DNA from 2 places in the Rhodococcus sp. NPDC059969 genome. Region 1 is predicted to be linked to the other one. Evidence: riboswitches for the same ligand, from Rfam matches in the RefSeq annotation. Region 1 holds a riboswitch; the other holds the start of a gene.
The links. Region 1 has a riboswitch for S-adenosylmethionine ahead of ACFWAD_RS15445 (bifunctional o-acetylhomoserine/o-acetylserine sulfhydrylase). Riboswitches for the same ligand answer to the same signal wherever they lie in the genome.

Region 1 (11,431 bases):
CTTCGATGCCGACCGCGAGGCGGACGAGCCCGGGCGTGACACCCGAAGCGAGCTGCTCTTCGGGGGTGAGCTGCGAGTGCGTCGTCGAGGCGGGGTGGATCACGAGTGAGCGAACGTCACCGATGTTGGCGACGTGGCTGTGCAGCGTCAGGGCGTTGACGAACTTCTTGCCCGCATCGATCCCGCCGGGCAGCTCGAAGGTGACGATGGCGCCGGTCCCCTTGGGCGTCAGCTGCTTTCCACGTTCGAACCACGGTGAGGAGGGGAGTCCCGCGTAGGAGACGGAGGCCACCTCGCCGTGGCCGTCGAGGAACTCGGCGACCTTCTGTGCGTTGGATACGTGGCGCTCGATGCGCAGGCTCAAGGTCTCGATGCCCTGCGCGATGAGGAACGCGTTGAACGGTGCCACGGCGGAGCCGAGATCGCGCAGCAGTTGGACGCGCGCCTTGAGTGCAAACGCCGGGGCACCCAGGTCCGCGAAGGTGACGCCGTGGTAGCTGGGATCCGGGGTGGTGAAGTTGGTGTGGCGACCCTGCGTCCAGTCGAAGGTGCCACCGTCGACGATGACGCCGGCGATCGCGGTGCCGTGTCCACCAAGGTATTTGGTGGCGGAGTGAACGACGATGTCGGCGCCGTGCTCGAGTGGGCGGAGCAGGTACGGCGTCGCCACGGTGTTGTCCACGATCAACGGAAGACCGTTCTCGTGGGCCAGCGACGAGATGCCAGGTAGATCGAGGATGTGGTTCTTGGGATTGGCGATCGTTTCGCCGTAGAACGCCTTCGTGTTCGGGCGAACGGCTTCGCGCCACTGCTCGAGATCGTCGGGATCCTCGACGAACGTGACTTCGATGCCCAGCTTACGAAGTGTGTAATGCAGGAGGTTGTACGTGCCGCCGTACAGGTACGGGCTCGAGACGATGTGATCGCCGGCCTCGGCGATGTTGAGGATCGCGATGGTCTCGGCAGCCTGACCCGAGGACAGGAGGAGTGCGGCGACTCCGCCTTCGAGGGCGGCGATCCGCTGTTCGACGGCGTCCTGCGTCGGATTCATGATTCGCGTGTAGATGTTGCCCGGCTCGGCCAGCCCGAACAGTGCGGCAGCGTGATCGGTGCTGTCGAAGACATAGCTGGTGGTCTGGTAGATCGGCAGAGCGCGCGCATTGGTGGCGGTGTCCGCTGTCTGCCCGGCGTGCACCTGCTTGGTCTCGAACGACCAGTTCGCGGTCGGATCCGAAGCTGCTGCGGCGTCGGCTGTGTTGTCGGTCATGATTTGTTCACTCCAGTGGTCTGACGGATAGATGTCGGACGGGGGCGAATGATCGCCGCCCCGTGCTGGGGTCTATCTACAAGTGCGACACATACTGAAATACCTCCGTGGGGCTCGGCCCGGTCTGGGGTCCGTCCCTGTCGGACCCGCGCTTGTCACCCGAATTGCGGTGGAACTGCGCGAGCAGATCCACGTCGGGAAACCTGGTCATCACCCGGGGCACCCCACCGCGGTTGGAGGGTTGCCGTCCAGCGAGCCGGGGCTTGACGCTGGCACTCATGACCAAGTCGGATTCTACCGGGAAGTGAGCGCAGTCCTGACACGGGGCGAAATGTGAGCCGCAACCGCACGCGCGGCAGAGCGACGTAGCCCACTAGCAGGCAAAAGTTACTCGTGAGTAGAGACCGGTGAGTGGACCTGCCGGTTGCGGCCTCACGGGTTAGCAGTACGCTTGTCTTGTTTGGGACTCATCTCCCGAGATCAGTCCACACCGTCTAGGTTTGATAATCGAACCGTTCGCGGACCCACTCACAAAGTGTGACCGCAACCGTGTAACCAGGGAAACTTCCTAGGAGGACGCGAAGCACCCATGTCCAAAATCAAGGTTGAGGGCACCGTCGTCGAACTCGACGGCGATGAGATGACGCGCATTATCTGGCAGTTCATCAAAGACAAGTTGATCCATCCGTATCTCGATGTGAACCTCGAGTACTACGACCTCGGTATCGAGTACCGCGACGAGACCGACGACCAGGTCACCATCGACGCAGCGCACGCGATCCAGAAGCACGGCGTCGGCGTCAAATGCGCCACGATCACGCCGGACGAGGCACGTGTCGAGGAATTCGGTCTCAAGAAGATGTGGCGTTCCCCGAACGGAACGATCCGCAACATTCTCGGCGGCACGATCTTCCGCGCACCGATCATCATCTCCAACGTTCCGCGACTCGTTCCGGGCTGGACCAAGCCGATCATCATCGGCCGTCACGCATTCGGCGACCAGTACCGCGCCACAGACTTCAAGGTCCCCGGCCCCGGCAAGGTGATGATCACCTACACGCCCGAGGACGGCAGCGCACCGATCGAGCACGAACTGGTCAACTTCCCCGAGAACGGCGGCATCGTTCAGGGGCAGTACAACTTCAACGATTCCATCCGTGACTTCGCTCGCGCGTCGCTCACCTATGGTCTGCAGCAGAACTACCCGGTGTACCTGTCCACCAAGAACACCATTCTCAAGGCGTACGACGGTGCCTTCAAGGACATCTTCCAGCACATCTACGAGACCGAGTTCAAGGCTGAGTTCGATGCCGCAGGTCTGACCTACGAGCACCGCCTCATCGACGACATGGTCGCTTCCGCACTCAAGTGGGAGGGCGGCTACGTCTGGGCATGCAAGAACTACGACGGTGACGTCCAGTCCGACACCGTGGCCCAGGGCTTCGGCTCGCTCGGCCTCATGACGTCGGTTCTGCTCACGCCGGACGGACGGACCTGTGAGGCAGAGGCTGCTCACGGCACCGTGACGCGTCACTACCGTCAGCACCAGCAGGGCAAGCCCACCTCGACCAACCCGATCGCGTCCATCTTCGCGTGGACCCGTGGGCTCGAGCACCGTGGCAAGCTCGACAGCACCCCTGAGGTCATCGGCTTCGCGCAGGCGCTCGAAGACGTTGTCATCAAGACCGTCGAAAGCGGCCAGATGACCAAGGACCTCTCGATGCTGGTCGGCGGCGATCAGGGCTACCTGACCACCGAGGAGTTCCTCGGCGCACTCGACGTGAACCTGCAGAAGGCCATGGCCGCGAAGTAGATTCACCGCTTCACCTTTCGAATGGGACGTCCGGGAAACCGGGCGTCCCATTTGTGTTCGCGGTCTCACGTGAGTGAACTCACCCGCTCTCACTTGGAAGTTCAACCAGGTGTGAGATCACAATTGATCAGTGACTTCGTCTACCCTCTCCCGTTCTGACGCCTCGACACCCGGGGTTCGTTCCACCAGAGGTCCGGCGATGCTCGCTCTCGCCCTCGGCGGTTTCGGTATCGGCACCACCGAGTTCGTCGCCATGGGATTGCTCCCGGAAATGGCATCCGGGCTCGGCGTCTCGGAACCCATCGCAGGTCACGTGATCTCCGCGTACGCGCTCGGGGTTGTCGTCGGCGCTCCGCTGATCGCTGCTCTCACCGCACGGGTACCGCGCCGCACACTGTTGATCGCGCTCATGGTCGCCTTCACCGTCGGCAATGCCGCCTCGGTTTTCGCTCCCTCGTACACGACGCTGATGATGGCTCGCTTCGTCGCCGGATTGCCGCACGGCGCGTACTTCGGAGTCGCCGCGTTGGTCGCAGCTCACCTGGCCGAACCGGGAAAACGCGCCAAGGCCGTGGCGATGGTCATGATGGGTCTTTCCGTGGCCAACGTGATCGGGGTACCGGTCGCCGCCTGGATCGGTCAGGCACTCGGCTGGCGCAGCGCCTTCGCTTTGGTCGCCGTGATCGGGGTGGCAACCGTTGCTTCGCTGTTCGTCTGGATTCCGCGTTTGGACGGCATGCCGGTGACGAATCCGATCACCGAACTCGGAGCGCTGGGCCGCGTCCAGGTGTGGATGACGCTGATCGTGGGCATGGTCGGGTTCGGCGGCATGTTTGCCGTCTACACCTACATCAGTACGACGCTCACCGACGTGTCCGGGCTCGGCGCTTCGTTCATTCCCCTGGCACTCATGCTCTACGGACTGGGCATGGTGGCCGGTAACTTCGTCGGCGGATACCTCGCGGATCGTGCCCTGATGAAGGGCCTGTTCTTGTCGATGGGATCCCTCGTGGTGATCCTCGCGGTCTTCGTGATCGCTGTGCGCAATCCCTACACGGCACTGATCTTCGTCTTCCTCATCGGCCTCGCGGGGTCCTCGATGGTTCCAGGTCTGCAGACACGGCTGATGGACGTCGCCGAGGACGCTCAGACCCTGGCTGCGTCTCTCAATCACGCCGCGCTGAACATCGCCAACGCCTTCGGAGCGTGGATCGGCGGCGTCGTGATCGCGGCCGGTTACGGGTACACGGCGCCGGCGGCAGTGGGGTCTTTGCTGGCGGTCGCGGGTCTTGCCGTGCTGGCGATTGCAGTGATTCTGCAGCGTAGGGCCGTGCGCTGACCTGGGCGCCGATCCGCGTCGGTGGAATCGGCTACGGTGCTTGCCGTGCCACAAACTGCTGACTCCCACATTCTTGCTCCCCACACCATCACGTCCGTGAACGTCAACGGCGTTCGAGCAGCGGCCCGCAAGGGCATGCTCGATTGGCTGGAGAAGACGTCGGCGTATTTCATCTGCCTTCAGGAAACGCGTGCGTCGGACGATCAGCTTCGTGAGACCCTCGAGCCAGCGCTCGGCAACGGATGGTTCCTGGTCTCGGCCGAGCCGTCCGCGAAGGGACGCAACGGAGTCGCGGTGCTCTCACGCACCGAACCCGACGCGGTGCGGATCGGTCACGGAGACGACGAATTTCTCGAAGCCGGTCGATACATCGAAGCCGACTTCGCGGATCTGACCGTCGCGAGCCTGTACCTGCCGTCCGGTGAGGCGCTCACACCGAAGCAGGAGGAGAAGGAACGGTTCATGGCGTCCTTCGCAGTTCACCTCGCCTCCACCGCCGGAGCGGCCGAGTCGGCCGATCGCCACGTGGTGGTCAGCGGCGATTGGAACATCGCACACACCGAACTCGACCTCAAGAACTGGAAGACCAACAAGAAGTCTTCGGGATTCCTCCCGGAGGAGCGCGCGTGGATGGACCTTCTGTTCGCCGACGATTCCGCGTGGGTGGACGTCTTCCGCACCCTTCACCCTGGTGTCGATGGTCCTTACTCGTGGTGGTCGTACCGCGGCAAGGCATTCGACAACGACTCGGGGTGGCGTATCGATTACCAGGTTGCCACCCGCGGCTACGCCGAGCGGGCCAAGGTTGCCCTCGTGGAACGCGCTGAGTCCTACGACCTCCGTTGGTCGGACCACGCACCTGTCACCGTCTCGTACCGGTAGGAACGCGCATGCCTGAAGGTCTGAAGATGCCGAGCGCAAAAATGCGCAACGCCATCATCACCGTCATCGTTGCCGTGGTGGCGCTGGTGCTGGCGGTGACGCTTTCTTCACGCGACTCCGACAGTTCGGCGTCGTCGGTCACCAAGTCCTCGAGCGTTCAGTCCTCGAGTGTTCAAGCCAAGCCTGGCGCCACCACCAAGGCTGCGCCGTCGAGTTCTGCGCCGTCGAGTTCCGCTGCCAAGTCAACGCAGCAGGCAAACAGCGATGCGCCGGCGCGAGTTCTCGCCACGCTCGTGGAGATCGACGCCGGGAGGTGGCCCGATTCCGCCAACGCGCCGGGAACCAAGGGCGGCATCACCTTCCGCAACAGCGAGGGGCGTCTGCCCGCTGTCGGGGCGGGTGGTGGACGTGTCGTCTATCAGGAATGGGACGTCAACGCGAAGAAGAACGGCCAAGGCCGCGACGCCGAGCGAATCGTCACCGGCAACGACGGTTCGGCCTGGTACACCCTCGATCACTACGACACGTTTGTGAGGATTCGCTGATGTCCGATTCGTCTACGGTCAGCGTGGCGCAGTGGCTGGATCCGTCTTCGGATGTCGCTTCGGTGGCGCTGCAGGGCGACCCGGCCGTTGCAGATGATCTTGCACGTGAACTCCGTGGCGAGAATTTTGTCGTTCGGGTGGTTCGTGGCGAGAACATGCGGACTACGTCGCAGGTCTTCGACGAGTTCGCGGCGGCCTTCCAGTTTCCGTCCCACTTCGGGCGAAACAAGGATGCTTTCGACGACGTCATGCGAGATCTGGACGACGTACTCGGATTGGGCGCCGGATATGTAGTTGTGATCCGAGGTGCGGGTTCTCTACTGTCCGAGCAACAGGATCAGTTGGAGTGGTTCCGCGAAACGATGGACTTCTACACCGAAGAATGGGAACCCGTCGTTTTCCGGACCGTCTACCAGGTCTGTGAAGACGACCTGAGCGCCCCCGGTGAAGACCTCGTCGAACTCGACTACCCGGGCACCACGCCACCGCACTGATTTCCACTCGTGAAAAGATCGGAACCATGTCGACCCCTGCAGAACAGAAGCCCACCGCAAAGCCTCGCGTGCTTTCCGGAATCCAGCCGACGTCGGATTCTTTCCACCTCGGCAACTACCTGGGTGCGCTGCAGCAGTGGGTTCCGTTGCAGGACGATTTCGACGCGTTCTACTTCATTCCGGATCTTCACGCCATCACGGTGACGCAGGACCCGAAGGAACTGCGTCGTCGCACCAAGGTTGCGGTGGCTCAACTTCTGGCGCTGGGTATCGATCCCGATCGGGCGACGCTGTTCGTGCAGAGTCAGGTTCCCGAGCACGCGCAGTTGGCGTGGGTCCTGAATTGCATCACCGGTTTCGGTGAAGCCAGCCGTATGACGCAGTTCAAGGACAAGTCCGCCAAGCAAGGCAGCGACAACGCCAGTGTCGGTTTGTTCACGTATCCGGTTCTGATGGCCGCGGACATCCTCCTGTACCGCCCGCAGCGAGTCCCGGTGGGTGAGGATCAGCGCCAGCACCTCGAACTCGCACGCGATCTGGCCGGCCGGTTCAACACCCGCTACGGCAAGGCGTTTGTCGTTCCCGAGCCGCAGATCATCAAGGGCACGGCAAAGATCTACGACCTGCAGGATCCGACCGCCAAGATGAGCAAGTCCGCTGCCAGTGCGGCCGGACTGATCAATCTGCTCGACGATCCGAAGGTGTCGGCGAAGAAGATCAAGTCGGCCGTCACCGACAACGAGCGCGAGATTCGCTTCGACCCGCAGGCCAAGCCGGGCGTCAGCAACCTACTCACCATTCAGTCGGCTCTCTCCGGAGTACCGATCGAGACTCTGGTGGCCGGTTACGAAGGCAAGGGGTACGGCGACCTCAAAACCGATACCGCTGATGTCCTGACCGAGTTCGTCACCCCGCTCAAAGCGAAGGTGGACGGTTACCTCGCAGACGAGGCGGAGCTGGATCGCATCATCGCGGCCGGAGCGCACCGCGCCCGAGAGGTGTCTTCACGCACACTCGCCGCTGTCTATGACAAGGTCGGATTCCTGGCACCGAAGGGCTGACCGACGCGAATTCGGACTCACGACGCCTGACCGAACATGAGGGGGACGGCAATGGCTGACACGGACGACGACGCACCCAGCTTTCTCGAGAAGCAACGGGCAGCGCGACCTTGGCTCGATCATCTGGTTCGCGCTGCTGGACGGTTCCAAGAGCAAAAAGGCGACTACTACGCTGCGGGAATCACGTACTTCAGCGTTCTGGCACTGATTCCGATCATGATGGTCGCGTTTGCCGTGGCTGGTTTCGTATTGGCCGGGCATCCCGAGTACCTGGAGTCGATTCAGGAGCAGATCACCAAGAGCATTCCTGGCAGCTTGGGTGACACCATCAACACGCTGATTGATTCGGCTATCGATTCGCGCGCCAGCGTCGGAATCTTCGGTCTCCTGGGTGCCGCGTACGCGGGTCTGGGTTGGATGGCAAACGTTCGCGACGCGCTGACGGCCATGTGGGAGAGCAAGCGCGAGCCGAAGGGTTTCGTGCGTACCAAACTCGGTGACGCAGGGGCACTTATCGGTCTGGCCCTCGCCATGGTCGTCTCGCTCGGAATGTCGGCGCTGAGCAGCGGGCCGGTAGCCACTCAGATCGTGAAGTGGCTCAACCTCGAGAACATCACCGGTGTCGGTGTGGGGCTCAGAGTCGTTTCACTGTTGCTCTCACTCCTGGCGACGTGGGCGGTCTTCCTGTGGGTGATCGCCCGGCTACCGCGCGAGCCTGTCACGCTGCGCAGCGCCGCGCAGGCAGCGCTCATCGCCGCGGTTGTGTTCGAGATCTTCAAGCAGGTGGGTGCGATCTACCTCGCTGCCGTCACCGGTGGCCCCGCGGGTGTGGCATTCGGCCCGATCATCGGTTTGCTCGTGTTCGTGTTCACGGCGTCGAGGATGCTGCTTTTCTGCACGGCGTGGGCGGCGACGACAAAGGAAAGCATGGCCCTGGCGTTCGTTCCGCCGCCAGATCCGGCCGTGATCTCGCCGCGAATCGTTGTCAGTGACGGGGCTTCACCGTCTCGCGTGGCTGCGTTGATCGCCACGGGTGCGGTTGCCGGCCTGGGTCTTTCGGGCTTCCTGCGTCGTCGGCCGCGCTAGCGCCTACGACGGTTGAGGGCAACGGCTCCCGCCACCAGCGCGATCACCACTACTCCACCGACCGCGCCGATGAGGATGCGGTCCGTGGTGTCCGACTCGCTGTCGGTGGCGGTGGGTGCTGCCGAGATCGAGCCTGGTGCAGCGGCAGACGGTGTGCGGGTGACGTCGGGCGTGGCGTCTTCGGTCGATCGGTCCGTCAACGAGCCGACGGTTGTGCTCGCGGGGAGTGCATATCCGTAGTCGAGTAGACGGGCGGCTTGCTCCCACGGACGGATCGGCTTGGCTTCGCCGCCCATCAATGTCACCAGTAGTTTCCGGCCGTTACGCTCCGCGGCACCCACGTACGTGTGGCGCGCGTCGTCGGTGAAGCCGGTCTTGCCGCCCAATGCACCGTCGTAGTTGTAGAGCAACTGATTGTCGTTCGCGAGAGTGAATCCGGGCCGGTCCTGATCGTCGGGAATTGTCGGGTCCTTGGGGAAGCCGGGGAACTCGACGGTCTCGGTATGGATCAGACTGGCGAAGGTTGGGTTCTGCAGTGCGGTATGGAATATCACGGACAGGTCGTACGGTGAGCTGCTCATCCCCGGGCCGTCGAGTCCGGACGGAGTTGCCGTGCGGGTATCGAGGGCGCCGAGGTCGGCGGCGAGGGCATTCATCTTCGACACGGCTGCAGCGTCACCGCCGAGTTGACGGGCAAGAGCGTGCGCTGCATCGTTCCCCGACGCCATGACCAGACCTTGCATCAGCTGTCGGTTGGTGTACTTACCGCCCTTGCCGATGCCGACGGCACTACCTTCAGCGTCTGCGTCCTCGGCCGTTGCGGTGATTTCGGTGTCGAGATCGAGTTCGTCAAGCGCGACGAGAGCCAACAGCATCTTGATGGTGCTGGCCGGTCGGTAGCGACCGTGCGGATCTTTTGCGGCGAGGACCTCGCCGGTTTCAGCATCCGCGAGTACCCATCCGGATGCCGCGATGTCGGCCGGGAGCGGGGCAGCGCCGTCTGGGAGCACAACACCACACTCGCCGAGCTTGTCTCCACCGACGGGGCTTTCCGGAATCGGGACAGCAGTCGGGACCGTGGATCCGGGCGCGGGAGCTTCGGAGAGATCGATCGCCGGTGCCGGGCTACTCGTGAAGGGGCAGCTGTCGGTGTTGGGTGTTGTGAACGGCGCCTCGGTGGTGGTCGGCGGCGGCGGGGCCGGTTGGGCGCCGGCGATTCCCGAGCTACCTACGACACCGGAAAACGCAATGCTCCCTGAGAGCACTGTTCCGGCCACTGCCACTGCACACTTTCGACGCCACATCATCGATATACGAGGGTATGCGAACCAGAGTGAACGTCCGAATCGCCACGCAAGCGCGGGGACCGAAAACAGACGATTCGGTTTGTGCATCGGTCATAGTGGACGGATGGACCTCGCAGGCATACGTGGACGCCGGACGCTCGCGGCAATGACGCTCGTCGGAGCATTGGCTGCTGCCGTCGGATGTTCCGGCGATTCGGAACCGTCGGCCGAGAGCCAAATCTCTGCCGTCGTCGGTCAGAGTTTCGAATTCATGGCCGAAAGGGACTGGGAGGCAGTGGACAGCACTCAATGCAGTTCGATGCGCAGCGAGAGTCCGCGGGTCGAAGAGTCGCCGTTCGACGACGCACTTGCCAGTCTGAGACTGGACGGTGTTGAGAACATCGTGGTGAACGGGGATTCGGCGACCGCCAACACTCGCCATTACAGCACCGAGGAACCGTCCGCGATGATGCGCGAGGACATCACATTGATCAAGGAGAATGGCGCCTGGGTTGTGTGCTGACGTCTTCGGATGCTGACGTTGCCGATTGCCGTCGATGAGTTCCCCGACCACGCAGAGTCTGTAACAGTGGGGTAGTCGACTACTCGAATGGCGCACGCGCACTGACGACAGGGGATCGGTATGGGCAAGATCGTGGTGACAGAATTCGTGTCTTTGGACATGGTGATGGAAGCGCCCGGTGGTGAACCGGGTTATGCGCACACTGGATGGGTCTTTCCATACCAGGAGGGCGATCAGATGAAGTTCAAACTCGACGAAACCCTCGCCGCGGACGTGCTTCTACTCGGTCGGCGGACCTACGAGAGTTTTGCCGGTGCCTGGCCCGAGCGGGAGGACGACCAAGGCTTCGCGGACAAGATGAACGAGATGCCCAAGTACGTCGTCACGAGTTCGACCGAGCCGCTCGAATGGAACAACTCGACGGTGCTCACCGGTCCTATCGAGGAGTCCGTCCCGAAGCTCGAGGAGCAGGTCGACGGCGAGATTCTGGTGGCGGGAAGTCGGACGCTCGTCCACGCGTTGCTGTCGGCGGGTCTGGTCGACGAGCTGCGCCTGATGGTCTTCCCGGTCATTCTCGGGTCCGGCGGGAGGGTCTTCCCCGAATCGGCCGACAAGATCGTCCTCGAGTTGAAGGACGATCGTCGATACGAATCCGGAGTTCAGGTACTGACGTACCACCCCACCGTCGCGTAGCCCTGTCGAAAACATCTGTGGCCGAGCCTCTTCGAGAGTCTCGGCCACAAATGTCTTGCCGGCTAGCTATTCTCGGGGAAGCCGAGGTTGATACCGCCGTGGCTGGGGTCGAGCCAGCGACTGGTGACGGCCTTGCCGCGCGTGAAGAAATGAACACCTTCGGTCCCGTGGGCGTGGGTGTCGCCGAAGAGGCTGTTCTTCCAGCCGCCGAAGCTGTAGTAGGCCATGGGAACCGGGATGGGGACGTTGATGCCGATCATGCCGACCTCCACCTCGTTCTGGAAGCGTCGGGCAGCGCCGCCGTCGTTGGTGAAGATGGCGGTGCCGTTTCCGTACGGATTGTTGTTGATCAGTTCGAGGGCTTGGTCGTAGGTGTCGACACGCACGACGGACAGGACAGGTCCGAAGATTTCGTCCGTGTAGATCGACATGTCGGTGGTGA
Region 2 (11,431 bases), on a different contig from region 1:
CGACGGTGGCAAGAGCCGAGATCAGAAAAGTCGCGCGACGGGATGGGGAGAACATCAATTTTTCCTTCCGGGAATGAGTCTGGGTCGCGTCAGAGGACGAGGGAGAGAAACGCTTTGGTCCGTTCGTGAACCGGATTGTCGATCACCTGCGACGGCGGGCCCTGTTCGACGATGACGCCGCCGTCCATGAAGACCGCGGTGTCCGCCACCTCCCGAGCAAATCCGACCTCGTGCGTGACGATCACCAAGGTGGCGCCGTCGCGGGCAAGCTGGGCAAGAACTTCGAGGACTTCGCCGACCAACTCGGGATCGAGCGCCGACGTCGGCTCGTCGAAGAGAATCACAGCCGGACGCAGTGCTAGCGCTCGCGCTATCGCTACGCGCTGTTGCTGGCCACCGGAGAGCTGGCGGGGATACTCGTCGGCCTTGTCTCCCACTCCCACTCGCTCGAGCAGAGCACGGGCTTCGCGGTAGACCTCGTCACGGTCTCGTTTCTGGGCCGAGAGCGGTGCTTCCACCACGTTCTCCAGCGCAGTCAGGTGCGGAAACAGGTTGAAGTTCTGGAACACGAATCCGATATGTGAACGCTGCTTCAGGATCTCGCGGTCACGCAGTTCGTGAAGTCGATTTCCCTTGCGCCGGTATCCGATCAGTTCTCCGTCGATCCGTACGGTCCCGCGGTCGACCTTCTCGAGGTGATTGAGGGTGCGCAGCAAGGTGGACTTACCGGAACCGGACGGTCCGAGAATGACGGTCACTTCGCCCTTGCGAACCAGGAGATCAACGCCGGCAAGTACTTCCAGCGTGCCGAACGACTTGTGGATTCCGCGCGCTTCGACGGCGTACACCGTCTCTTCGGCCAATTCTGCGGTCATCGGGTCGCACCTCTCGGAATATCGAGACGCGCGTCACGAATCTCTTCGAACTTCTTGCGCGCCTTCTGGATCGGAGTCAACGGAAGGGCTCGGGCGGATCCACGTGCGTAGTGGCGCTCAACGTAGTACTGACCGATCGAGAGCAACGTCGTGAGGATGATGTACCAGATTGTGGCGACCATCAGCAGGGGCACAACTCGTCCGTTGCGGCCGAAGATGACCTGCACCTGGTAGAACAGTTCGGCGATCGCCATGGTGGAGACGATGGACGTTCCCTTGAAGAGTCCGATGACCTCGTTGGCGGCATTGGGGAGGATCGCCCGCATCGCCTGCGGGAGAATGATCTTGAAGAACTGGCGACTGCGCGGAATACCTAGCGAGTGAGCTGCTTCGATCTGACCGTGATCCACCGAGATAATTCCGGAGCGGATGATCTCGGCCGAGTACGCGGCCTGGTGCAGTGCCAAACCGATGACTGCTGCAGTGAATCCGCCGATCACACCGCTGACCTGGAAGGTGAAGAACTCCGGTCCGAAAGGTATTCCAAGAGAAAGGGTCTGGTACAGGTACGTGATGTTGAACCAGAAGAGCAGCTGCACGATGAGCGGAATCGAGCGGAAGGCCCAGATGTAGGTCCAGGCGATCACCTGCAGGACCGGGTTCTTCGACAACCGGCCGAGTGCCAGGAAAACACCGAGCCCGAATCCGAGGATCGTCCCCCACAGGGTCAGTTTGATCGTCATCCACAACGCGGCAAGCACCGATTTCGCGGTGAAGTACTGCGCGAACGTCGGCCAGTCCCAGCCGGGGTTGACGACGAGGCCGTGAATGAATTGAGCAAGCAAAACCAGCACGACCGCGCTGATCACCCAGCGCAACGGGTGCCAGGTACGAGCAACGACAAGTTCCGAGTCGGGAAGCTGCGGCTCGGCCACCGACTTTTCGGGGCGGACATCGGTGGGCGCGCTCACGGCGCACTACCTGACGGAGTGGACATCACGAATAGACCTTTCGGGAAATGGGAACGCAGCTGTGTTCTCGAGGTGGCGTACTCGAGTTGCGAAGACGACGACAGTTCGGTCGGTGACAGTGAGGTCAGAGACAGTGACACGAAGCGGTGCGGCACAGATCGATGTGACGACGCCTGTGCGCAGCGTGCGAAGTGGAACCCATGTGATGCCTTCCATCGGTCCTGGCGGTAGCACCCGCTCCCGATCACTCGGGGGGTTGCTGCGACGTCGACGAGCCAGGTCTCTCGGTCGCTCTGGATGGTGAGCAAAGACTAGACGCGAAATCCCGAGTCGTCAAATGTTGTATTTCCCTGCACTGCAAGGGAAATGAAGGTCGCTTCATGTTGAAATCGCACTGATTTCAACGGTGTCCGAAACCTTGGTCGCCGTGTTCAATGGAGTGTTCGAATCGAGACCGGGACCGCCGTCCGGACTGACTTTTCCTCTGCCGTACCGTCTGCGGAGTGAGTGGAATCGACGCTTTCTTCATCTTGTTGGCCGGCATCGGTGCGGGCGCGATCAATGCCGTCGTCGGCAGTGGAACGCTGATCACGTTTCCCACCCTGGTCGCCTTCGGGATGCCGCCGGTGACCGCGACCATGTCCAACGCGGTCGGGCTCGTCGCCGGCGGGGTTTCGGGCACGTGGGGATACCGGCGTGAGTTGTCCGGGCAGTGGGATCGTTTGAAGTGGCAGATTCCCGCGTCGCTCGCCGGCGCACTCCTTGGTTCGTGGTTGCTCATGCACCTACCCGAGAAACTGTTCGAGACCATCGTTCCGGTGCTGCTGATCCTGGCTCTCGCACTTGTCCTCCTCCAGCCACGTATCCAGGCGTGGGCGAAGAAGCGTTCCACCGAAGAGACGACGCTGTCCACCAAGAGGCTGATGCTCCTGACCGCGGGCACCTTTGCCGTCGGCATCTACGGCGGCTACTTCACCGCCGCGCAGGGCATCCTCCTCATCGGTGTGATGGGTGCCATCCTCCCGGAAACCCTCCAGCGCATGAACGGCGCGAAGAACCTGCTCTCACTGCTCGTCAACATCGTCGCGGCCGGAATGTACATCACTCTGGCCTTCGACCAGATCAATTGGGCAGCAGCGGGTTTGATCGCTGTCGGCTCACTCGGTGGCGGCGTTTTGGGCGCCCGCTACGGACGACGCCTGTCCCCCACTGCACTGCGATACACGATTGTCGTCGTCGGCCTGATCGGCTTGTGGCGTCTTCTCGCTTGACCGCCCACATCTGGCGGCACCCGCACATACTGGAGATATGACCAGAACAGACGATCAGACCGGTTGGACCTACCTCATGGACATGGACGGGGTTCTCGTCCACGAGGAGCACTTGATACCCGGAGCAGACACGTTCCTGGCAGAACTGGCGTCGAACGACATTCCGTACATGGTGCTCACCAACAACTCCATCCGCACCCCGCGTGACCTGCGAGCACGCCTCCTCAATTCGGGACTCGACATCCCGGAGAAGTCGATCTGGACGTCAGCGCTCGCTACCGCGACCTTCCTGGCCAACCAGCGTCCGGGCGGCAGCGCCTACGTGGTCGGTGAATCGGGCCTGACCACTGCACTGCACGACATCGGCTACGTCCTGACGGACAGCGACCCCGACTACGTCGTCCTCGGAGAGACGCGCACGTACTCCTTCGAGGCGATCACCACGGCCATCCGCCTGGTCGAGCGTGGATCGCGGTTCATCGCCACCAACCCCGACGCCACCGGACCGTCGCGCGACGGCTCTCTCCCGGCCACGGGCTCGGTCGCCGCTCTCATCACCAAGGCAACCGGACGCGATCCCTACTACGTCGGCAAGCCCAACGCCTTGATGATGCGGTCCGCCCTGCGGTCCATCGGCGCACATTCGGCCAACACGTTGATGATCGGCGACCGCATGGACACCGACATCGTCTGCGGCCTCGAAGCCGGACTGCAGACGATTCTGGTGATGACCGGAATCTCGACCCGCGCGTCGGTGGAGCTCTACCCGTACCGCCCGACCATCGTCCTCGAGTCGGTCGCGGATTTGGTCGGAATGACAACCGATCCATTCCGTAGCAACGCAAACAATTGAAGGAATTGTCAAAAGAATGGAAAGTTGGTAATTAACTGGTAAAAAACAGCGAGTTTGCCAGGATCCGACTCGTCCCGTTTGTCCAACTGGACAAACAAACGGTTTTCTTCGCACCAAAATTACATACTGATAGTTATCCGCAGGTCAGAGCCACTTTCAATTCTCCAGAGAATGTGGATCACAGTCGAAAAAGAAATTTTGGAAAAGTAGTAACGAATCGTTTGCCGTGGCTGATACTCATGTCTGAACGACCCATTTCGGGTCCCAGACATGAAATGAGATTTTCATGAAGAAGCAGACCAAGGGCGCGATCGCTGCTGCGGCGGCCGGTGCCCTCCTCCTCGGCGGTGCCGGCTCGCTCGCAGTGTGGAGCGATTCGGCCGATGTCAGTGGCGGCGGACCCGTCACGTCCGGCGCACTCGACCTGAGCGCTTGCGCACCGGTTGGCGGCGGTTGGAACTCCCTCAACCCGACGAAGACCGCGATCACCAATATTTCGGCCTACCGCATCGTCACCACTGAGAGCATCGAATACACCTGCGACGTCACGGTGACTGCAGTCGGAGATCGCCTCGCCGCTGTTCTGACCGCCGACACAGCCGGAATCGTTCCAGGTGCCAACAGCGCCGAACTTGCCGCGGCGGTGCAACCGGTTACCACGATCAAGGATGCAGGTGGCAACCCGATCTCCCAGATCACCAAGGTGCAGAACAATACCGTCGTCCACGTCGGGGTCCGTCTCAACTTCACCGATGTGGCCAACCAGGTCGCGCAGAACCAGTCGCTGAACTTGTCGGCACTGAAGCTGGTCGTCACTCAGACAGCACTGACACCGGCCCCGTAATTTCATGAGGAAAAAGGTCTGGGGAGCGATCGCAGTCGCGGTGGCTGCTGTAGCGGTGTTCGCATCGTCGCAGCAGTCGCTCGCGCTGTGGTCCGATTCGGCGAGCGCGAATGGCGGCACGGCAACTGCCGCCAGCGTCAACCTCACGGTTGGTACCTCTACCGGAACCAGTGCGGCGTACCCATTGTCAACGCTGACGACCGGAATGACTCTGGTAGTTCCTGGTAATACGGTGCAAGCGCCGCTGACAGTCAAAAACTCGGGAACCGACCCCTTGCAATGGCGAATGCAGGCGACGACACTACTGACCGAATTCACCCTGACCACATACGGAGTCGCCAACGAAGGCGCCTGCCCGGCTGGAGTGAACACAGCGGCCCCGGCAGTCACCCCCCTGATATCGGGTTCGATGAACGCATCGCTGCAATACCCGGTTTCACCGGCGTACATGCCGAGTCCGCTGGCCTCGAACGCAACTTACGTCCTGTGTTTACGGCTCACAGTAGGAACTCAGTCGGTCTCCGGAGCAACAAACACCGCTACCTTGACGTTCCAGGCAGGTCCGGTATGACAAAGCACTCCACGAAGCGCGAACATACCGGCCCGCTCTGGTGGATCACCTCGATCGTCAGTTGGACACTGCTGCTGGCAATTTCGGCGGTTATCGTCGCGACGATCGTCGTCCCCTTCTTTGCCGGAGCGCAGCGCTTCACGATCCTGACCGGTTCGATGCGCCCGACGTACAACCCTGGATCACTGGTAGTCGTCAAACCTGTCGATCCGTCCGAACTGGGGATCGGTACACCTATTACGTACCAGCTGGAATCGGGTCAGCCGACCGTCGTCACGCACCGGATCATCGCCACAAGTGAAAACCAGAAGGGTGAACGAACTTTCATCACCCAAGGCGACGCGAACGGTGAACGCGACGAGAAAGAAGTACGGCCAGTACAGATCCGGGGAAAGGTCTGGTACAGCCTTCCGTATCTCGGCTACGTCAACACTTGGCTCACCGGAGAGCAGCGCACCGTGATCGTGGTGATAGTCGTGACGGCACTACTGCTGTACGCGGCCTACATGATGATCAGCGGCATCCGTGACGGCCGGAAGGAGCGAGCTCGCGCCCGATTGGCTCCTGGCCCTGCACCTTTCGAGCCCATTGACGCCGCCAAGATCGAGAAAGGCCAGCACGATGCCCTCGCACCCTGACCGTCCGGCTCACCGGTTTCGTCACTTGTTGACCAGCACGCGCTTTCGCGCGCTGCTCGCTTTGGGGATGGTGCTGGGTGTCGGCGGTGTGACCACACTCGCAGCCTGGACATCCTCCGCCACGGCAACCTCGGGCAACATCACGACCGGGTCGATCAATCTGAACTTGAACACCACAACGCAACCCGAGCTGACCACAACACTGAACTTCAGCCAACTCGGCAAAACCGGGATGATTCCGGGAGATTCGAACACCGCGATCCTCAAGGTCAACAATGTCGGTGCTGGGGCGACCCTTCCGCTGAAGTACACGATCACATCCACGAGCAACGGTGCGTTGACGACCTTTTTGCGGATGACGGTGTCGTCGAACGGAACTGTGGCAAACAAGTGTGCCGACGGAACCAATGTGGTGTCCTCCTTACCCCTGACACTGACTTCGAATCAGGCTGTCGGCACCGCCGACCGCCCGCTGGCGGCCGGGGCTACCGAGAATTTGTGTGTCTCCGTTCAGCTTCCCGCGAGCCCCATGCCGCCGAAGAGCAGTTCTTCGAGCATCGTCCTGACCTTCACGGCAAAGGTGTGAGCACAGTGGCCCAACACACGAAGTCACCCTCGAACACTTCAAAGCCCCGCCGCGTTCAGGAGGTCTTGCTTACCCTCGGTGCCCTCGCCGGACTGGTATCGATAGTCTTCTTCGTCGCCGGTCTGGCTTTTGGTATCACTCCTTTGATCTTCAAGAGCGGATCGATGTCTCCCACGATCGATACCGGTGCATTGGCATTCGCGCGTACCGTGCCCGCATCCGAAGTTCAGGTCGGTGACATCGTCAGCGTGTACGACAGCCAAGGCGTTCGAATCACCCATCGCGTCGAAACGATCGAGCAGCAAGGCAACAACCTTGCAATCGCAGAACTGCGCGGTGACGCGAATTCTGTCTCGGATCCGGACCCCTATGTGATCACTGAGGCCGATCGAGTCCTCTTCAGCGTGAACCGACTCGGCTACGTCGCCGTGTGGTTGTCAGGTTCCAGCGGCTTTGTTCTGGGCACGATCGCAATATGCGGTCTTGTCTATGTTGCCTTTCGTCCCCAGAGAACGGGCCCACGATCCGGCGACGATGCCCCGGACACTGCAACTGAGGGGACCTTGGCGAAACACCCGAGGAATGCGCGGGGCGACTCTCATGCTCTCAAGTCGATAGTCGTGTTGGCGACGGTCGGGCTCAGCGTAGCTGGCGCGACCAACGTCGGCGGTACGCAAGCCGCATTCACCGGCATGGCGACTGCAGGTACGGCTCAATTCCAAACCGCGGCAACGTTCCCCGCGCCAGCGGTCGCTCCCACATCGGTGTCGTGCGCGACCGTAGGATTTCTGGTTGCCACGGGAGTCGATATCTCCTGGCCTGCCGTCAGCGGGAATTCGTATCGGCTGATCGTGCGAAATCCCACTACCAATGCGATTCTCGGATCGAACGACTACACGGCATCATCGACAGTGGGCACAGTGCGGTACGGCTCACCCAATGGTATGACGGTTCCTTTCAATCTCATCGCCGGCCTGTATAATGTCGAAGTCCACGGCTTGAGCGGAAGCAACGTCACCACCGACTACGCAGGATTCCAGTTCGGCATTCTTTTGACATTGCTCTATTCGTGCAACCAAGCGATCCCGTACACAGCGGGTGCCGCTGCAGCCCGCATCGCCGCATCGCCCCCGGCGCCAGAAACCACAACGCCGTCTGGCACGGCTACAACATCCGTAACCTCACCGGCTCCAACCGTCACGACTGAGCCGAGCGCATCGCCAACCTCACGAACTGCAACACCTACCGGCTCGACTGCGCCCTCGACAATCACCTCGTCACCGCCCATAACTACTCCGTCGACAACGACAACGACAACGACGACCGTGCCACCAATCACGACCACTCCGAGCGAGGTCCCCGTCGGCGCCCCGGTGACTACTCCCGGTCTCAGCGCACAGAAGCTCTCGACTACCAGTGGAACCGTTGTGTCCGTGTCGAATTCATCAGGCACTGAAGTCTATCGAGGTACCGTCGACAGCGACGCTGTCCTGCATTGGCTCACCGGTACCGATCAGTTGTACGTGATCACCACGTCCGGAGTCTCCGTCATCGACAGTTCAACGGGAGTCTGGGCCGAATCTCCTGCCCCGAGCGAACTTCCGGACGAGATCAAGGCGCTGGTGCCCTGATGAAAAAGACGACGAAAGCTGCCATGGCAGTCGCCGCGGCCGGTGCTGTACTGCTCGGTGGTTCGGGGACATTGGCGAAATGGACGGACAGTGCGACGCTGACCAGCGCCGCTGTGCAGTCCGGGACTCTCGATCTAGGTGCATGCGTGACCACGAGCGGCGGTGGCTGGTATTCACAGATCTACGTCAACGCGCCCACCAACCCGAATCCACTCGTGCCTATCCCGAACATCACTACCTATCGACTCAAGCCTGGATTCAACTACACGTATTTCTGCGATTCGAAGGTCTTGGCCACCGGTCCCCGGTTGAGAGCCAATGTGACGGTCGACAAGACCAAGTTGAGTGGCGGGCTCGCGACCGCCAGTGTCGATCTCCGCACCTACGTCACCGATCAGAGCAACAATCTGCTGTACGACAGCACAGCGCCGACGCCGAACCTCATCCCAGTCACGTCGGCATTGAACAACACCAACCTGACGGCGCAGGTGCTGTTCACGATCTACCCGAGCGATACCACGAGCTCAGGACTCACACTGAATACGACGGCGTTGACAATCGACGTCAAACAATTGGGACTCACGCCCGCGCCGTAGAACGCCTCGCCCAACTAAGATCGAGGAAGGCGTTCCACGGGTTGCGTTCTACGGCTTCAGCCGAGGGCCCGCTTCAGATCAGCCAACAGATCGGCAGTGTCTTCGAGCCCCACGGACAAGCGCACGACGCCATCCGTAATACCCACTGCTGCGCGGCCTTCCGGCCCCATGGCCCGGTGCGTCGTCGTGGCTGGATGGGTGATCAAGGACTTGGAGTCACCGAGGTTGTTGGAGATGTCGATGACGCGCAGGCCGTTGAGAACCTCGAATGCCCGCTTCTTGCCCTCACCGTCGGGGGCGTTGAGCTCGAACGTGACAACGGTTCCACCGCCGCTCATTTGAGACTTCGCGAGCTCGTGCTGTGGGTGCGAAGTCAGGTACGGGTACTTGACCCACTTGACGCCGGAGTGCCCTTCGAGGAATTCTGCGATCTCGAGGGCCGAAGCCACGGAGTGCCGAATGCGGACCGGCATCGTCTCGAGGCCCTTGAGCAACGTCCACGCATTGAACGGGCTGAGGGCAGGTCCGGTGTGCCGCATCAGTTCTCGAACGGGACCGCTGATGTACTCCTCGGTTCCGAGGATCGCGCCGCCGAGCACGCGGCCCTGACCGTCGATGTGCTTGGTACCGGAGTACACAACGACGTCGGCGCCCAAATCGAGGCTACGCTGCAGCAGCGGTGTGGCGAAGACGTTGTCCAGCACTACCTTTGCACCGGCTGCATGAGCAAGCTCCGACACCCGCCGAACGTCGACGAGGGACTGCATCGGGTTGGACGGCGTCTCGAAGAACACCGCCGTGGTGGGCACGGACAGCGCCTCTTCCCACTGCGCGTTGTCCTCGCCGTCGACAAAAACGACCTCGACGCCCCAGCGCGGGAGGATCTCGTTGCACACCACGAAGCAGGATCCGAAAAGGCTGCGCGCGGCAACCAGTCGGTCGCCGTTGCCCAACAGCGCACCCAACGCCGTGAAGACGGCCGACATTCCGCTGGCCGTCGCAAAGCAGGCTTCCGCGCCTTCGATCAGACGCAGACGTTCTTCGAACATCTTGACCGTCGGGTTGCCGTAGCGGGAGTAGACAAAGTGATCCACCTCGCCGGTGAAGGCTTGTTCGGCGGCTTCTGCACTCTCGTAAACGAATCCGGAGTTGAGGAACAGCGCTTCGGACGTCTCCTCGAACCCGGTACGCATCAGTCCGCCGCGAACACCGAGAGTGCCGAGACCGACGTCGTCCGGCAGCGATCGTTGAAATGCGCCACCCTGGGGAATTCCGCTCACTGCTGCCTCCATGGCAAGCCGATGGCCCGCCAACCTACAAGTCCGCGATGTCCGTCGGCACCCAATGCGCCTTCGAACCCGTCGAGCACGTTGAACGACGGGCCGATGCCCGCCGCAGTCGCAGCTTCCGCCGCACCGATGGAACGCTGTCCGGATCGACACAGGAAGATCACCGGACGCTCCGACCCGGAGGAATCGGCAGTGATGCCGGCTTCCTTCAACTGGTCGACGAAGTTGTCATTGCGCGCGCCGGTCGGGTGGCTCACCCATTCGATCAGTGTGGCCTGCTTGCCGAGGGAGGAAACATCGGGGACACCGACGTACTTCCACTCCGCATCGGTCCGCACGTCGACCAGCACGGCGTCGGGGTTTTCGCGGAGCAGCTCCCAGGCTTGCTCCGGCGTCAGATCGCCTGCGTAACTCACGTAGTCCATGTTTTCACAAGACTGCCGTGAGCGCCTGAGTGGGCCGTCAGTTACAGACGACCCAGCGGTTGCCGTCACGGGTCAGTGCCCAATTCGAGACTCGATCGCCCGCTCCGCCACCGGTGATTGTCACGTCGGCCCTGCCGCGATCGCCGTTGACCTCGACCTTGTCCACACCTTTGAGTTCGACGGTCCCGTCCACGCCGGCCAGCGGACCAGTGCTCGAATTGAAGCTCGCGCAGGTCAGGGTCTTGATCGTTTCCGCATCATCTCGGTTCTCGGCATCGACGTAGTCGGTGACGGAACGGCTCACACGGTCGGACTCGGTGACGTTCTCCTCGGCCGGCGAAATCCACGACGCGACAAAGATGCCACCCAGAATCAAGGCGACGATGGCGACAGCCAAGAGAAATGGCCCCGCAGACGCCTTCTTGCCATCGATGTTGTCGGATTCGCGAAGCTCGTCACTCATAGTGCCAATACTCCCCCACAACTTGAAATTGTGGCCCGCCAAGGATCAGGCCCCTACCCCGAATACCCGAGACAACGGGAGAATGGGAAGAAAGAATAGGTTTACCCACAACCGATCGAGTGAGAGTGTGGATCCGTTCGGCCGCAACCGAGGCACTGTGCTTAGGTTCGGCTAAATTGGATACTTGTCGATATGTTGTCCGAACTTCGAAGAAGGTAGCTGTCCTCACGATGACTGACTCCAACCGCCCACTCCGGGTCGCGATCGTCGGCGCCGGCCCCGCCGGCATCTACGCCGCCGACGCCCTCATGAAATCCGACACCGCAGTCTCCGGCCGCGGCGTCAGCATCGACCTCTTCGAGCGCATGCCCGCGCCCTTCGGCCTGATTCGTTACGGCGTTGCGCCCGATCATCCGCG

Region 2: another riboswitch for S-adenosylmethionine. It lies ahead of ACFWAD_RS25640 (putative leader peptide); the one in region 1 lies ahead of ACFWAD_RS15445 (bifunctional o-acetylhomoserine/o-acetylserine sulfhydrylase).

What each region holds. Positions count from the first base shown of each region.
Region 1 covers NZ_JBHWUF010000004.1:341,962-353,392, reverse strand. The annotation lists gene ACFWAD_RS15445 (bifunctional o-acetylhomoserine/o-acetylserine sulfhydrylase) at 1-1,267, opposite strand, end outside; SAM riboswitch class IV at 1,411-1,551, opposite strand; gene ACFWAD_RS15440 (NADP-dependent isocitrate dehydrogenase) at 1,857-3,080, shown strand; gene ACFWAD_RS15435 (MFS transporter) at 3,211-4,419, shown strand; gene ACFWAD_RS15430 (exodeoxyribonuclease III) at 4,456-5,301, shown strand; gene ACFWAD_RS15425 (ribonuclease domain-containing protein) at 5,310-5,846, shown strand; gene ACFWAD_RS15420 (barstar family protein) at 5,846-6,340, shown strand; gene trpS (tryptophan--tRNA ligase) at 6,367-7,401, shown strand; gene yhjD (inner membrane protein YhjD) at 7,453-8,487, shown strand; gene ACFWAD_RS15405 (D-alanyl-D-alanine carboxypeptidase family protein) at 8,484-9,794, opposite strand; gene ACFWAD_RS15400 (hypothetical protein) at 9,898-10,296, shown strand; gene ACFWAD_RS15395 (dihydrofolate reductase family protein) at 10,417-10,989, shown strand; gene ACFWAD_RS15390 (CoA-acylating methylmalonate-semialdehyde dehydrogenase) at 11,052-11,431, opposite strand, start outside.
Region 2 covers NZ_JBHWUF010000012.1:30,508-41,938, reverse strand. The annotation lists gene ACFWAD_RS25655 (ABC transporter substrate-binding protein) at 1-55, opposite strand, end outside; gene ACFWAD_RS25650 (amino acid ABC transporter ATP-binding protein) at 90-875, opposite strand; gene ACFWAD_RS25645 (amino acid ABC transporter permease) at 872-1,846, opposite strand; gene ACFWAD_RS25640 (putative leader peptide) at 1,971-2,048, opposite strand; SAM riboswitch class I at 2,056-2,150, opposite strand; gene ACFWAD_RS25635 (sulfite exporter TauE/SafE family protein) at 2,350-3,117, shown strand; gene ACFWAD_RS25630 (HAD-IIA family hydrolase) at 3,155-3,970, shown strand; gene ACFWAD_RS25625 (alternate-type signal peptide domain-containing protein) at 4,257-4,814, shown strand; gene ACFWAD_RS25620 (hypothetical protein) at 4,819-5,385, shown strand; gene ACFWAD_RS25615 (signal peptidase I) at 5,382-6,023, shown strand; gene ACFWAD_RS25610 (SipW-dependent-type signal peptide-containing protein) at 6,052-6,609, shown strand; gene ACFWAD_RS25605 (signal peptidase I) at 6,675-8,240, shown strand; gene ACFWAD_RS25600 (alternate-type signal peptide domain-containing protein) at 8,240-8,836, shown strand; gene ACFWAD_RS25595 (O-succinylhomoserine sulfhydrylase) at 8,893-10,116, opposite strand; gene ACFWAD_RS25590 (rhodanese-like domain-containing protein) at 10,113-10,541, opposite strand; gene ACFWAD_RS25585 (hypothetical protein) at 10,588-11,013, opposite strand; gene ACFWAD_RS25580 (FAD-dependent oxidoreductase) at 11,244-11,431, shown strand, end outside.